One region of the Paenibacillus sp. D9 genome, then DNA from elsewhere that is predicted to be linked to it. Evidence: riboswitches for the same ligand, from Rfam matches in the RefSeq annotation. Region 1 holds a riboswitch; each other region holds the start of a gene.
What was found. Region 1 has a riboswitch for cyclic di-AMP ahead of VE23_RS13710 (hypothetical protein). Riboswitches for the same ligand answer to the same signal wherever they lie in the genome.

Region 1 (4,949 bases):
GGTCGCGAACCCGGGAACGGGCATCGCCCAAAGCGTGCCGGAAGGCTACGAATCGCGTTCCATTCCGACTTTCTCGGAGGTCATCCTGAACCTGGTTCCGTCGAACCCGATCGGGGATATGGCGGACGGCAAAGTCGTGCCGGTTCTGATCTTCTCTATCTTTGTCGCCGTGGCGATCGTGCATCTCAGCTCCCGCAAGCCGGAAGCGGTCGAGCCGGTGCGCCAGGTCATCGAATCGCTGAAGCAGGTCATGAATCAGGTGACCAAGTACATCATCCGCTTGACGCCGTACGGCGTGTACGCGCTGATCGGCTCCATGGCCGCCAAGTACGGCGCCGAGACGCTCAAGCCGCTTATCACGCTCATCATCGCGACTTATATCGCGCTGCTGCTGCACTTCATCCTTACCTTCGGAGCGCTGGTGACCTTCGGCGCGAGGCTGAATCCGTTCAAGTTCCTCCGCAAAATCTATCCGACCATCGCGGTCGCCTTCACGACTCGCAGCAGCTACGCGACGCTGCCGGTCAACCTCGAGGTCATCACCAAGAGACTGCGCGTATCGCCTCGCATCGCCAGCTTCGTCGCTCCGCTCGGCGCGACGATGAACATGAACGGCTGCGGCGGCGTATGGCCTGCCGTCGTGGCGGTATTCGTCGCCCAGGTGTACAGCGTGCCGCTGGGCTGGTCGGATTACGTGCTCATCGTGCTGGTCAGCATGATCTCGTCGATCGGCGTCGCCGGGGTGCCGGGTCCGGCATCCATCTCGACGACCGTCGTGCTCACCGCGCTTGGCCTGCCTCTTGAAGGACTGGGTCTGGTGCTTGCGATCGATGCCGTCGTCGACATGGGCCGCACGGCTCTGAACGCCTCCGGCACGACCGTGTCGACGCTGCTGGTCGCCGTATCGGAAGGGGAATTCGATCGAGAATCCTACGAGCGGGATGAGGAAGACGAGCTCGAATTGAGCCACGCTTGATGGTGGAATAGAAAGACTGCCAGCCGTTATTGCGGCTGGCAGTCTTTTTTATACGCAATGGGAACTATTCATGCTGTTCCCGACCCGAGGATGACTGCTGAAGGCCGGCTAAGAACGGTCGGCAGATCATTCTGCAAAGATAAAAGAATCCAAAAGACGATATACATCAGGCTCATCTTTTATCGTATAGGAATGGATTTTATTGGGATCGGGGTTTAATTCGATTACATCCATATTTTTGTTGTCCTTGAAATTCATGCCCACTGCAATATCATTCCTGTCCAATATGGCGATTTCGTAAGTGAATTTAACATCTGGATTTATTTTTCCGTTTTTAGCCGATACGGTTTTAATTTCACTTAATTTGTTCAGCACATTGCTGATGCTTTCTTTGTCGGTGAGGTTGATTTCTATTTTCCCTCTCGTCTCTTTAGACGTTTTACTCACACGGACGGAAACGAGGTTGTTCTTATCCAATTTAGTTATAATTTCATTTAAGCTGCTCTTATCTTTAGCCAAGTAGGCATACAAGAAAAATCCTGCAATCGCAAGAATTATTATTCCCATATTCCACAGATATGATTTTTTCATTGTCTGCTAAATCGCTCCATTTCAAGTCAAACTCGTAAGGAAAGGCGGAACAGGCTGTGCACCAATGCATAAGGGAATAATATCCAGATTAGACTAGTTTAGCATAGTGTTCCACGATGGGATACAAATCGAGAAGGAACTACGAATAACAGGATGGTCGACGGGCGTCCCGGACAGCTGCTTGGCTCTTCCCGGCGGAAGGACCAGCGCTGTCAAAATAATGCCCCAAGTGTCCGCTCCAGGCCCTAAAAAGCCAAGAGGCATCCCCCGGCCGCAAAGCGGACAGGGGATGCCTCTTGAAGGAATGAAGGACAGAGCGCCATCCGGCTACAGAGACAGCCGGATATGGATGTCGGATGTTTCGATCAGGGAGTTGCGTCTCCAGAAAGCGGTGGCCGGGAACAGCGTGCCTTCCTGGGAGGACGGCTCCAGCGTCTTGCGCAGCAGCCGGTCCCTGTGGTCGCTGATCCATTCCGCGTCGTAATAGAGCACGGACATCGCCTCGTCGGAGCGGACCCCGACGAACGGCTGGAACCAACGGCTCCACGCGTCCCAGCTTCTCGGCGCCTTGGCGTAAGGAATGAGCACGGAAGCCTGACGGATGGAGGAGCCGAAGCACAGATGCAGCACGACGCGGTAATCTCCGCGCTCGGGATCGACGAGCGGTCCCGTGCGGGTGATGAACAGGTCGATGCAGCGGATGCGGCGGCCCGGTGCGGACAGCTCTTCTTCGAGCGCCTCGGGCCGGAAGGGCGGCCTTGCGGCTGTCTCGGCAGCCGGGGCCGGCTGGGAATAAGCTTCCGCGACCGCCATGTCCAGCGCGATCGGCGCGTCCAAGCCGGGAAACGGCGGCGGAGCCAAGAAGGCCTCGACCGCAGACGCAGAACAGACGGAAGGCGCAATGAAGCCCTCCTGCGCGGAACAGGCCGCGCGGTTGTCTTTCAGTGACATCCTGACATCTCTCCTTTGTGCGCTTACGGGGTTAGCTGACGGATTCGGGCCAGAGAGTAGCCCTACCAAAAGGAAAGAAACGCGGCTTCGGCAGCCCGGCCTGTTCCTTTCGGATTCACCCCGGCAAGCGTCGACAGACGCCCGCGTATTGGTTCCCCCGCTTCCACGATACGTGGAATTCAGCAAATATGGTGATAGAGTGGTACATCATATCATAAGCCAGCCGGGCTTGTTTTGTAAAATACGATATTGACTGAAAATTCGATATATATCTGCCGCATTCTCGTTATAGCCACGGATAACGGCGTTTAAGCGCTCTATCCGGCTATGGGTCCGCATATTTTAATGGAGAGCAGTCATAAGATCATCTTGATGATGGGCGAATACCGACCAGAAGGGATGGGGAAAGGAATGCCGCGTACCGGTACCCGGGGAGTCAAACGATCGGAGGCTCAGCGCTCGCAGCCGTCTTCCGGCAAGCAGGCTGCGCTCGAAGGCTGGAGAGGAGCCGTGCAGGAATACGTGCACGGGTACAACGAAGCCGAAGTGGAGCGGAGGCATGAGGTGCTCGGCGCCCTGCTGGAAGACAGGGATCACCGCCGGCGCCTGGAGGAACGTCTGCGCCGGCTGCGCCTCAGGGACGAGGAGCGCGGCATTCTGTCGCCGCAGAGCGAGACGAGAGCGACGCTGCTGAGGATCAACGAGTCCGCGACCGAAGTGTCGGTCGTCTTGAAGCTGCATGTGAAGCGTCATGTCGAGCATCGCGGCCGCTCCTACACCGAGGAGCGCCTCGAGCAGGAGCGCCTGTGGCTCGCCGAGGAAGGCGGAGCATGGCGCCTGACCCGGGTGGAGCCGATCGTCGGCGAGCGCAGGCCCAGATACGGCCATGCCGCGGCGGACAGCGCGCTGGCCGAGCATCGCTCCTACGGCGACGGCGGCGGCAGCGGAATCCAGCGTCCGGGCGCGGGGCGCCCTTTCCTTAATTACGGCGTCCTGTCCCGCCTGAATACGCGCGACCGCGCCGTCGAGTACAGGCGCGAGCTGGTCGCCGCCTACGCCGACCGATGGTGGAACGAAGCGAATCCGGCCTACGAGCTGTTCGAGGTCAACTGCACCAATTACGTGTCGCAATGTGTCTTTGCAGGCGAAGCACCGATGAACTATACTGGTAAAAGAGAATCGGGATGGTGGTACAAAGGCCGTACAGGCGGCCAGGAATCCTGGAGCTACAGCTGGGCGGTGTCGAACGCGCTGCAGCTGTATCTGTCGTTTCCGCGCAGCACGGGCATGCGGGCGACGACGGTGGAGAGCGCATCCGAGCTTTCCCTCGGGGACGTCATCACCTACGATTGGAGCGGGGACGGGCGGTTCCAGCATACGACCGTCGTGACGGCATTCGATGCCGACGGCATGCCGCTGGTCAACGCCAACACCGTGCCGAGCCGGCACCGCTATTGGGACTACAAGGATTCCTACGCCTGGACGGACCGGACGCGCTATCGGTTTTATCATCTGCAGGACTATTTCTGATGCGGGAGCCGCATCGGTCCTTGCAGGTTATGGCATTCTAATTCAAGAAGGTTACCGGAGGAGCTAACATGGGAGACAAAATTCGCGTCGGACTCATCTACGGAGGCAAGTCGGGCGAGCATCAGGTATCGCTGCAGACGGCGCTGGCCGTTATGGGCGCCTTCGATTTCGATAAATACGAGGTACAGCCCTTCTATATTACGGGTCAAGGCGAATGGCGCTCCGGAGGAGTGCTGCTGGAAGCTCCGCACAGCGTCGAGCAGCTGAAGCTGTCCCCGGCAGAGGACGGCGGCATGGCGCTGGCGCCCGTATTCGGCGGACTGGCGACGGCTGAGGCCGGAGAGGGCGCCCTCCAGGCGGCGGCCGCTTCGGCCGGAGCTCCGGGAGGGACGATCGACGTCATGTTCCCGCTGCTGCACGGAACGTTCGGCGAGGACGGCACGGTCCAGGGATTGATGGAAATGGCCAATATTCCTTACGTCGGAGCGGGGGTCCTTGCTTCGGCAGTAGGCATGGACAAGATTTTCATGAAAAAGGTGTTCGCCCACGAGGGGCTCGAGCAATGCGTCTACCGCTACTTCAACCGGACCCAGTGGGAGAAGGACCGCGCGTTCTTCGTCATGGAGACGGAGGTCGCTCTCGGCTATCCCTGCTTCGTCAAGCCTGCCAATCTCGGCAGCAGCGTCGGCATCTCCAAAGCCCGCAACCGGGAAGAGCTCATCGCAGCCATCGAGCTCGCGCTGCGCTACGACCGCAAGGTCGTCATCGAGGAGTTCATCGACGGGCGCGAGATCGAAGTCGGCGTGCTCGGCAATGACGACCCGCGCGCATCGGTCGTCGGCGAGATCGTCAGCGGAACGGACTTCTACGATTACAACGCCAAGTACGTGGACGGCACCTC
Region 2 (4,949 bases), 930 kb from region 1:
AGCCGTCGGTGATGACGACTTTGATGCCTTTGGCGGCGGCCAGCGAGATAAGCTCGTCCTTTTTCCGGTCGAGCACCGGATGCAGCTGCGTTACGGGAGGCACCTCCCGGTATAGTCCCGGAGGGACGACCCGGTCGAACAGGCGCGGCTTCTCCAGCTTGAACAGGGCTGCGGCTGCCAGTACAAGTCCTGCGGCCAGCAGCAGGCAGCCGAGGCCGTTTCTGCGCCGGGTCTGAGTCCGGCCTGCGGACTTGGGGCTGCGGCCCTTTTGTCCGCCCGTCATAGGGCTTTGCTGCATGAAGGTCTCCTTTGCTCGTTCGCATTGTTCAAGCTTATACGAGCGGAAAGGAAAAAAAGCTTCAGGAAACGGCGGATCGGCATGGAATTCGTTTCCAGCTGGATCAGCGGGGGTAAGGAAAGGAATGGGCTGGAAATTGCAGCCGCCTTGGCGCCGACAAGTCCAAAAAGCAAACAAACCGCTGGCAGCCGCCCCGAAGGGCCGGCTGCTGCGGTTTGCGCAAGGGGGGATCCGGATTCAGGACAGGCTAGTCCACATCGGGACTGCCGTCAACCGTATCGGCTGGATCGTCGGCGTATTTTTCGTACTTGGTGTCGTCCATGATCCGGCGTGCGGACACGTAACGCTTCGTATAGTAGGAATCGCTCAGGCTGCTGATCATGACGCCTTTGCTCGACGAGGAGTGGGCGAACTTGCCGTCCCCGACATAGATTCCGACATGCGAGACGCCGCGGCCGCTCGTATTGAAGAACACGAGGTCGCCCGCCTTGAGATCGGCCTTCGCGACTTTCTTGCCCAAGCCTGCTTGGGAAGCGGAAGAATGCGGCAGGGAGATCTTGAATTGCTTGAATACATAGGACGTGAATCCGGAGCAGTCGAATCCGCTCGTCGTCGTTCCGGCCGTCTTGTACGGCGTGCCGACGAGATCGCTGATGACACCGTCCATTTTGGAATCAGCCGCTGCGCTGCCTACGCCTGCAGTGAACAGCAGAGAGATTCCGAGGATGAGGCTTGCTGCTTTCTTCTTCAAGCTTGAGTTGCTCCTTCCAGAGCCTACGAGGTTAGCTGTGGGGTTCGGTTGAAGGTTCCCTATGATTCCTGCGGCATGCGTGAGAATGACTGGCGACGCCCAAAATCAATTCACCCGGAAAGTGGTTCCCCCGTTTCCATGTTCAACGGAATTCGGCATTTTGAATGATACTGGAAGACATATTCTTGCTTTTCGCCGCTTCTCCTTCCGAAAACGACATTTTCTAATAATTCTCATGTTTCAAAGGGATGAGGACAGCGTTTACATCGCTGTTTATAGGGGAGCTATTCTCCCCGCAGCAGATGATATTGGCGACTCGTCCCGATTTCTGCGCCGTGGCCTGCAAGTCCAAAAAAAGCCCCGCCTTCTCCATGAGAAGGCGGGGCTTGCCTGATTCCGCGGCTGGATCAAACGGTATAAAGGACGTCTTCCATCAGGGTAAGCAGCCGGGATCTCATTCCGACCAGCTTCATCAGGGCTTCCTCCTGCAGGCTGCCGGAATCCGGGCTGAGCCGGGCGTGTTCGCTGCTGATCGCCTCAAGGGCCTTGCCGGCGTTGGGGTTCAGGTCGTAATGCTCAAAACGGTAAAGCAGCTCGGCGGTGGATTGGTGGAGCTCTTCATAATAAGCTTGAATTTGTTCGGTCATCGTTCGATTTTCCTCTCTGGTTTGATTATTTTCTCTATTCTGCTGTTCGATGTATGGGGGCGGCTCCGAGAGAGCCGGCGATTGTGTGTGCGGTAAACTGCGCTTACAGCATGCCCATTCGTTGTTTTCATCGCTTGCATCTGTCGATGCCCGTCACATCCGGAGGCAGACAGCGGATGGGGAGCGGGAGCCCGTCAGTCTGCCGAACGCCGGGATTCGATATCTGTGAATCGAGCGGAACGATAGGATTCCCGAATGCCTGAGAAGTTATTAAACCGGCAGGCGCTCTTTGAAAACAAGTCCTAATTGTCAGAGAATTTTCACAATTGTACGATGGAATTATCGCTTTGTCAACTAATGTGACGCGAATCCTCCCAGCAAGCGTACTGTGATGTCAGCAGCCACAAGTCGAGCAGCGTGCGGACCAGATGATAGGCTTGCTGGATGACGAGGGCGGCCAATCCGGCCCATCCCATCGCTGCGGCGCTGAAGCCGGCCCCGATGACGCCGGAGAAGAGGAGCAGGATCAGGCTGAGGCCCGCCATCGGGAGCAGCCGTCTGCAGGCGCCCGACACGGAAGCCGAGACTTTGAGCCTGGATACCGCTCCGAACTGGAGGGAGAGGCTGAGCAGATGCAGAATCCCGATCCACAGCAGCCACGCTGCCGCCCAAGGCAAGATGCTGACGGCGATTTCCTGCAGAGAGGAGCCGTTCCTGACTACATCCCATGCCCGGGAGCCCAGCCACCAGAGAGGAGCGGTGGCAAGAAGCGTTTCCGCCCAATAGAGAAGCAGGACCGGCTTCCATGCCTTGCGCATGCCCTGAAGGAATAGGGTGCCGCCTTCATGTCCCGCCGCCGCATGGTGGATGGAATAGAACAGGCCGGCATTGATGAGCGGCGTGACGATCATGCGGGAGAGGAGCAGGGCGGCCAGCGTCCACAGGAACGGCTGGGCGAGATCGGTCTTCATGAGCCGGAACTGGGCTTCCGCCCAGAACAAGGCATCCGCCCCTTGCGAAGGCTCGTTCGCTCCGGGATACCGCCGAAGCAGCGGTCCGATAATGGAGTCGACATAACGGTAGAGGAAAAATCCCCACAACAACCGGTACAGGAACAGGGCGACGGCCACAGGCAGATGTTTGATCGTCAGGCGCCACCCTTGCTTGAGATAAGTAGACACGTTTGAGACTCTCCTCTCTTCGGGCCGCTACCAGGCGAACGCTCCCGCAATCCATTCCAGCGCCTTCACGATGCCGAGGCTGATCCGGACCTCCTGCTTGCGGGGAGCCTCGGCCTTCAGGAAGTTGTTCATCTGCCGGTTGTCCAGTACGTTGGTGCGGTCCGGATCGACCGCGGCCCAGAGCAGCGGGGAGGGAGCGGTCAGCTTGTAGAGCATATCCGATTCCACCCCGTCCCAGGTGCGGGAGGCCGTAGAGCCGTCGGCGAACTTGAAGGTGACCGGAACCGGACCGTAGACGCCGCCGCCCCGCTTGACGAGCACGTCGGACTCGTACATTTTGGAGGCGCCGGAGTCCGCTGCCTTGGAGACGCGGATGGAGGCGACTGAATAGTCGGCCATCTCGCCTCCGTACACGAACTGGCTGAAGTAGTCGTCCCAGTTCTGCTTGCTGACCTGCTCGACGACCTTCTTGAAGTCCGCCGTGGTCGGATGCTTGAATTTATATTGGTTGAAATAGGTCCGCATGATCTTGCTCATGATGTTTGTGCCGACCCGGTTCTCGATGCCGGTCAGCACCAGCTTGGCGCGGCTGTAGACATTGTCCGCATACCGGCTGTGCGAGCCGAACGACCAGGAAAGCAGCTTGAGCGGGGCCGGATCGGTGACGTAGCTCGCTTCCAGCGCCGTGCGGGGCTCCACTCCGTATTCGCTTTCCATGACCTTGTCCTCGGAGTAGGAGGTGAAGCCTTCGTCCAGCCAGGCTTCCTCGAACTCGTTGGAGGCGACCATGCCGTACCAGTACTGATGGCCGATCTCATGCACGACCGTCCGCTCCAGACTGTAGCCGGGATTGTCCGTCTCGGCGGCGAATGCGGTCACGAGCGTCGGATATTCCATGCCGCCGGCGCCATTGGCCCCTTTGGGAGGAACGACGATGGAGAGAGTGCTGTACGGGTAGCTGCCGTACCACTGGGCGTATTTGGCCAGGGCCGATTTGGCGGCGTGCATGTAACGCTCTTTCTGCTCCTTGTGCAGCGGGTCGAGATAGAGCTTGATGCGGACTCCGGGAACGCCGGGAGCGGAGAAAGGCTCCTCGCTGTAAAGGAAATCGGGCGAGGCGGACCAGCCGAAGTCATGCACGTCCTCGGCATAGAACGTATATTGCTGTCCGCCCTTGGCCGCTTCGAGCTTCGTCTGGACGCCGGTGGCAGCGACTTTGTAGCCGGCGGGAACTTCGATCTTGACGGAATACACGCCGAAGTCGCTGTAGAATTCCGAGTTGCCGTGGTATTGGTGCACGTTCCAGCCTTCCGCGCTGCGCGTGCCGGTGCTGGTCGTGTTGTAGGCCGCGATCTTGGGGAACCACTGCCCCGCCATCGTGAAATCCCCCGAATAGCCCATGCGGGCGAACACCTCGGGAAGCCCGACGGTGAAGCCGATCTGGAGCGTGACCTCCTCGCCCGGAGCGACCGGCTGCGGCAGCTTGAGCTTGGCCAGCGTGTAGTCGTCCTTGTTGCCGTCGTCCGGCTGAACATAGTGGACCCGAGGCAGGAGGCTCTCTCCATCCTCCGTCTTGAAGGAGTCGAGGCGCATGTAGCCGGTGCTGCCGGCCGTCGCCTTGTCGTCCCGGAGCTTTCCGCCGGATTCCTTCATGAACGTGGTTTTATCCGACAAGAAGGCATTCGGATACAGATGGACATACATGTCCGACACGGTTTTCCGTCCGGGATTCTTCCAGGTGACCGTCTCCGTCCCGGTCAGCGTGCGTCCGCTCAGCTTGACCTGGATCTGGTAGTTGGTCACTCTTCGGGACAGCGGCTCCGCTTCCGGCTCCGGGGCGGGAGAGCTCTCGGCCGCCGGCTCCACGCCGGGTTCATTTCCGGCAGCGGCAGCGGCATATGTATAAGAAGTAAGTCCGTGATGTCCGCTGCCTTGGAACGGGGCGAGAAGAGATGACGTGAAGAGCAGGGCGAGCAGCAGTGTTTTGCAAGTTCGGCTTGAGGCCATGGACCGGTTCCCTCCCGTTGACAAGCTTCTAAGGCATGTATATGTTTGCTTTTGCCTGATTATTA
Region 3 (4,949 bases), 1.2 Mb from region 1:
GTTCGAAGCCGATCTTACGGTGACGGTCTTGGCGTCCGCATTGAGGCCGATCACTTCGCTCTCGGTGCGGATATCGAGCCCGAAGCGCCGGGTCATCGCTTCCGGCGTCTGGACGAGCAGCTTGGAGCGGTCCTTGATGGAATTCCCGATATAATAAGGGAGGCCGCAGTTGGCGAATGAAATGTAGGCATCCCGTTCAAACATGACGATGTGGGCGTCCTCGTCGAGCCTGCGCAGCCGCGCGGCTGCCGAAGCGCCTCCTGCGACTCCGCCGACAATCAGTATTTTTCTAGCCATCAAGCTTCTTCCTCCCCGGTAATCATATGGACAAGCGCCTGGACTTTGGCATTCGGCACCGAATAATGGACCTCGAGGCCGCTGCGGCTCGTCACGACGATGCCGGCGGCGCGAAGCTTCTGCAGATGCTGGGAAACGGTCGATTGCGGCAGCCCGAGGCATTCCTGCATATACGACACATTGCAGGAGCCCTTGCCGATCAGTCCTCTGACGATGCAGAGGCGGATCGGGTGGGCGAGCGCCTTGAGCAGCTCGGCCGCCTGCTCGTAAGCTTTTACGTTCGTGTTCATGTCCATCATGCTGATTCTCCCATCCCGTCTTAATATCGCAATATTAGAATATAGCGATACAAAAGGCAAGAGGAAAGAAGAGGATATTCATGCCGGAAATGTGTCCATTTTTATTCTGCAGGCAGGCATTAACCCCCCCGGAAATGAAAGCAGCCTTGATCCCGTGGAGGATCAAGGTCGTTTCGCTGCTTGAGTCTCGTGCAGGACGGCCCGGTTGAACTTCTCCAGGAGCGCGCCGAATTGTTCCCGCTCCTCATCGGACCATTCCGTCAGCAGCTCGGCGATATAACCGGCTCTTACCTTCCGGTTCGCCTCCAGTGCGAGCGCGCCGGTCTCCGTCAGCTCCAGGGAATAGGAACGGCCGTCCTGGGGATTGGGAATCCGGCACACCAAGCCCTTCTGCTCCAGGGCGGCGGATTGGCGGCTTACGGTGGAAATATCCAGACGAAAATCATCTGCGAGCGCCTTGACGCCGGCCGACCTCCTCGATGAAATTTGCTGAAGGAGCAAATAAGCGGAGCGATCCAGCATTCCTTCCTCCTTGTAGGTCGTGGCGGAGGCGACAAGCCTGGCGAGGATGGAGAGCTCGAGCTCGATATGCTCGAAAGGAAGTTCGTTCATGGCAATTCCTCATTATCATTCGGCATGGGTGGGGCAGCGCATCCAACAGCTGGATGAGCAGTCGGCGGCAGGGATAACCATTGACAGGATGTCCAGTAGTTGTATAATACAAGTATATACTTTCATCATACAACTTGTTTGAGGCATCCGCAAATCGGTATCGAGGGGTTATGAGGATGAAAGCCAAGGATTTTATGATCTCCAAGGTTTATAAAGTCAAGGAAACCGATACGGTGAGGGATGTCATCGAGAGATTTCTTGCATACCGCATCAGCGGCCTGCCTGTCGTCAACGAGCGCAACGAGATCGTCGGATATGTCAGCGACGGCGACATCATGCGATATATCGGCAAGCATGAAGACATCATTGTCGATGCCTTTTATTTCACGGCCGTCGTGAATGGCGACAACGATGAATATGAGGAGAGGCTGAAGCGGCTCCTTCCTTTGAACGTCATGGCGATCGCCAAGAAAAAAGTGGTTACCGCTTCCGTGGAGGACGACATCGAGCAGATCGCCGCCATCCTTGGCAAGAAGCAGATCAAAAAGCTGCCGGTCCACCGGGGCGGCGTCCTTGCGGGCATCATCAGCCGCGGCGACGTCATCCGGCAATCGTTTCAATCTCTTCTTTAACGAGCCGCTTTCAAGCCGAAAAAGAGCCCATGATGCCGGCCAGGCATCATGGGCTCTTTTTCGTTCTGCATTCCGCCGATCATTTCATCGCTTGATAGATGGCCTCCAGCAGCTCTCCGTTCATGTTCTGGCCGTACTCCCAGAACATGATGCCGCCGAGACCGCCGGATTTCACGTAATTTACTTTTCCCGTCAGCGATTCCGCATCGTCGTAGCTGAGGAAGCCGCCGCTGGAATTCGTCAAGTACGGGGCTCTTGCGGTGGAATCCCACTGGCGGGTCCAGCCGTTCTTGTTGATATAGCTCGCCTTGAGCTCATCATAGGTGTAATCGCCGGAGCCATGGGAGTAGAAGGCGCCTCCGGCGACGAGCTTCGCTGCCGGAGCGCCCTTGCCCTTCAGCAGCTTGATGGCGGAATCGACGCTGTAGCTGGCCATCGGGGAGTTGTAGAGAGCGGTATGATGGGTATTCGCGCCGTTCTGCAGGTCGTATGTCATGACGTTGAGGAAATCGAAGGAAGGGATGACCGCGGCGATATCGATGTTGCCGAGACCGTAATCGGAAGCGCCGACGGCGGCTGTAAGCTGGTATTTGTTGGCGGAGCGCCCATCGGCGGAGCTGGCCGAATCCAGAACCGAACGGAGCTTCTGGATGAACAAAGTATAGTTCGCGCGGTCGCCTGAGCCCGGATATTCCCAATCGATATCGATGCCGTCCAGCTTATTGGCCCGGATATAGGATACGGCGCTGTTTGCGAACGCCGTGCGGCTAGCTTCCGTAGCCGCTGCTGCCGGGAAGCTCGCGGAGCGGCCCCAGCCTCCGACGGAGACGAGAACCTTGAGATTCGGATTTTTGGATTTCAGCGAGACGAGCTGCGCCAGCTTGCCGGTATCCCCTCCGCTGACACCGGTAGAGGTCGCGTCGGCGAAGGCGTAGAACACATGCGTCAGCTTTTCGGCCGGCACGGTGCTGATGACGGGGAAATGCCAGTCGGCTACATACGCGCCGATGATTTTTCCGGCAGGGACAGGAGTGGCCGTCGGCGTCGGCGTTTTGGTCGGCGCCGGCGTCGGTGTCGGAGTGGCGCTAGGCTTAGGCGTAGCCGAAGGAGCAGGGGTTACCGTCGGAGTCGGCGTAGGGGATGCCGAGCAGACGGAGAGCGCTTTCCAGGCTCCCCATTCTCCGGCGAGATCCGGACGCTCGCCTTGCGTCCACCATTTGGCTTCATAGAGCGTGCCGGAGTAGACCGCCTTCTGCCCGACGGTATAGACGGATGACGAGCTCCAGGCAGCGACTCCGCTGCATGCATCCGCAGCGCTGGCTTTCTGGACGGCGGCGCCTTGCGGAAGGAGCGAAAAGGCGAGCAGCACGGCAAGCATCAAGACTCTCAGCGCGGAAGCGGCGATGCGGCGGTTCGATTTGAACATGAACGATACCTCCTGAAGGATAGGATGATAGGGGCGAAGCAAGAATGAGAGGGGATATCCGGCCTCCTTTTTTCGAATCTATTGAAAGCACTTTCATTATCAATGAAAGTGTTTATCGATAAAAGGGGAAAATTGGATGAAAACAGGGAGAAATTTCTAGCGAATAGGAATAGAGTACCTTAAGAGGATAAGGAGAGAGGAATTTACATGGCGGGATAGGGTCGGATTACATCTCTATCTCGATAAAAACAAGGTCGAATGGCCCTCCGGATCGGGAAGAGTCGAATTATGAAAGACTTCTAATAATCCAAAGGGAGGAGTTCGACAAAAAACTACGAATATTAACCAATAGCAAACAGGCTTGAAACAAATAAATGCCGAATTTTCGCTAAGAAAAACGGGGGAACCACTCGGGGTGAATGAATTCTGCAAGAGAGAATTCTAGGGAACCTTCTACCGAACCCATCAGCTAACTTCGTAGGCACCGGAGGGAGAACCATCAGTGAAGAAAGTCATCATGTCCATTACCGCTTTCATTCTTATTGCCGTGTTCGCATCATCCAGCGTATTCGCGAGCACCGAATTGAAGTCATCCATCGGCAAGGTTCTCGGCACTCCCTACAAGTATGGGGGCACGACTACGGCAGGATTCGACTGCTCGGGATTCGTCCGCTATATTTTCGGCCAGTTCGACGTGAAGCTGCCACGCTCCTCCCAGTCCCAGGCCAAGGCCGGCACGAAGGTGGACAAGGATGATCTTCGTCCGGGGGATCTCGTCTTCTTCAACACCAGCGGCCGCGGCATCTCGCATGCCGGCATCTATGTCGGAGACGGCAAGTTCGCCCACTCCTCGAGCAAGGGCGTCCGGTATACGGATCTGGACGATGCCTACTATGCCAAGCGCTACGTTACGGCGCGCCGCGTCGCAACGGGCGAGGATTACAGCAAGATGGTGAGCGAAGAGGAAGAAACGGCCGACGACGCCGGGGAATGACGGACGGCTCCAGAAGGATGAAGAGAGACAGGCGGCATGAGCCGCCTGTCTCTCTTTTTTTGTCCAGTCGGCTGCAGTTCAGCAGCACAACCAAAAAGAAGCCTTCCCGCCGGGGAAGGCTTCTTTTTGGGTTTCAGCTTGAAGGCTCTTCCTTCGGCACATGCTTGAAGATCTCGCCGGATTCCATGAGATCGATGACCCGGTCCAGCCACAAATAATAGTCGATCGCCTGGCGGATCTTCTCCAGATCGCCGCCGATCAGGGCGTGCAGGGCTTCCGAGCCGCCGCTCTCGGCCAGCTTGTCCAGCTCCGCCTTGGAGCGGCGAAGCGCCATCAGGTTGAGCTCCACGGCCTTTCTCCACTTCAGGACAAAAAAATCGGCGAACGTCTGGTGCCAGTCCCGCTCGACTTCATACAAGTCCTTCCGCGAACCCTTTTCCCATACCTTGTTCACCATATTCAAATCAACCAGCGTGCGGATGCCGGTGCTCATGCTCGTTTTGCTCATTTCCATCGCTTGGCCCATCTCGTCGAGATTCATCGGCTTGTCCTGGAAAAACATCAGCCCATACAGCAGTCCTGTAGATTGCGTAATGCCGTACAGGTCCATGTTCTTGCCGATGGACTCGATCACGCGCTTGCGCGCCTTCTGGATTGCCTGCTCCTGCGCGGCCTCCAAGCCGGCGAAA

Region 2: linked by a shared signal. The riboswitch ahead of VE23_RS17735 (C40 family peptidase) and the one ahead of VE23_RS13710 (hypothetical protein) in region 1 are both predicted to bind cyclic di-AMP.
Region 3: linked by a shared signal. The riboswitch ahead of VE23_RS08280 (C40 family peptidase) and the one ahead of VE23_RS13710 (hypothetical protein) in region 1 are both predicted to bind cyclic di-AMP.

Annotation. Positions count from the first base shown of each region.
Region 1 covers NZ_JZEJ01000001.1:3,013,056-3,018,004, reverse strand. The annotation lists gene VE23_RS13720 (dicarboxylate/amino acid:cation symporter) at 1-976, shown strand, start outside; gene VE23_RS13715 (hypothetical protein) at 1,103-1,567, opposite strand; gene VE23_RS13710 (hypothetical protein) at 1,895-2,518, opposite strand; cyclic di-AMP (ydaO/yuaA leader) riboswitch at 2,524-2,713, opposite strand; gene VE23_RS13705 (amidase domain-containing protein) at 2,930-4,048, shown strand; gene VE23_RS13700 (D-alanine--D-alanine ligase) at 4,117-4,949, shown strand, end outside.
Region 2 covers NZ_JZEJ01000001.1:3,947,639-3,952,587, forward strand. The annotation lists gene VE23_RS17730 (M15 family metallopeptidase) at 1-298, opposite strand, end outside; gene VE23_RS17735 (C40 family peptidase) at 546-1,049, opposite strand; cyclic di-AMP (ydaO/yuaA leader) riboswitch at 1,055-1,217, opposite strand; gene VE23_RS17745 (hypothetical protein) at 1,457-1,696, opposite strand; gene VE23_RS17750 (hypothetical protein) at 2,047-2,877, opposite strand; gene VE23_RS17755 (M1 family metallopeptidase) at 2,905-4,884, opposite strand.
Region 3 covers NZ_JZEJ01000001.1:1,787,208-1,792,156, reverse strand. The annotation lists gene VE23_RS08305 (DsrE/DsrF/DrsH-like family protein) at 1-297, opposite strand, end outside; gene VE23_RS08300 (ArsR/SmtB family transcription factor) at 297-587, opposite strand; gene VE23_RS08295 (MarR family winged helix-turn-helix transcriptional regulator) at 759-1,208, opposite strand; gene VE23_RS08290 (CBS domain-containing protein) at 1,385-1,840, shown strand; gene VE23_RS08285 (glycosyl hydrolase family 18 protein) at 1,920-3,266, opposite strand; cyclic di-AMP (ydaO/yuaA leader) riboswitch at 3,632-3,765, shown strand; gene VE23_RS08280 (C40 family peptidase) at 3,769-4,260, shown strand; gene VE23_RS08275 (GbsR/MarR family transcriptional regulator) at 4,394-4,949, opposite strand, start outside.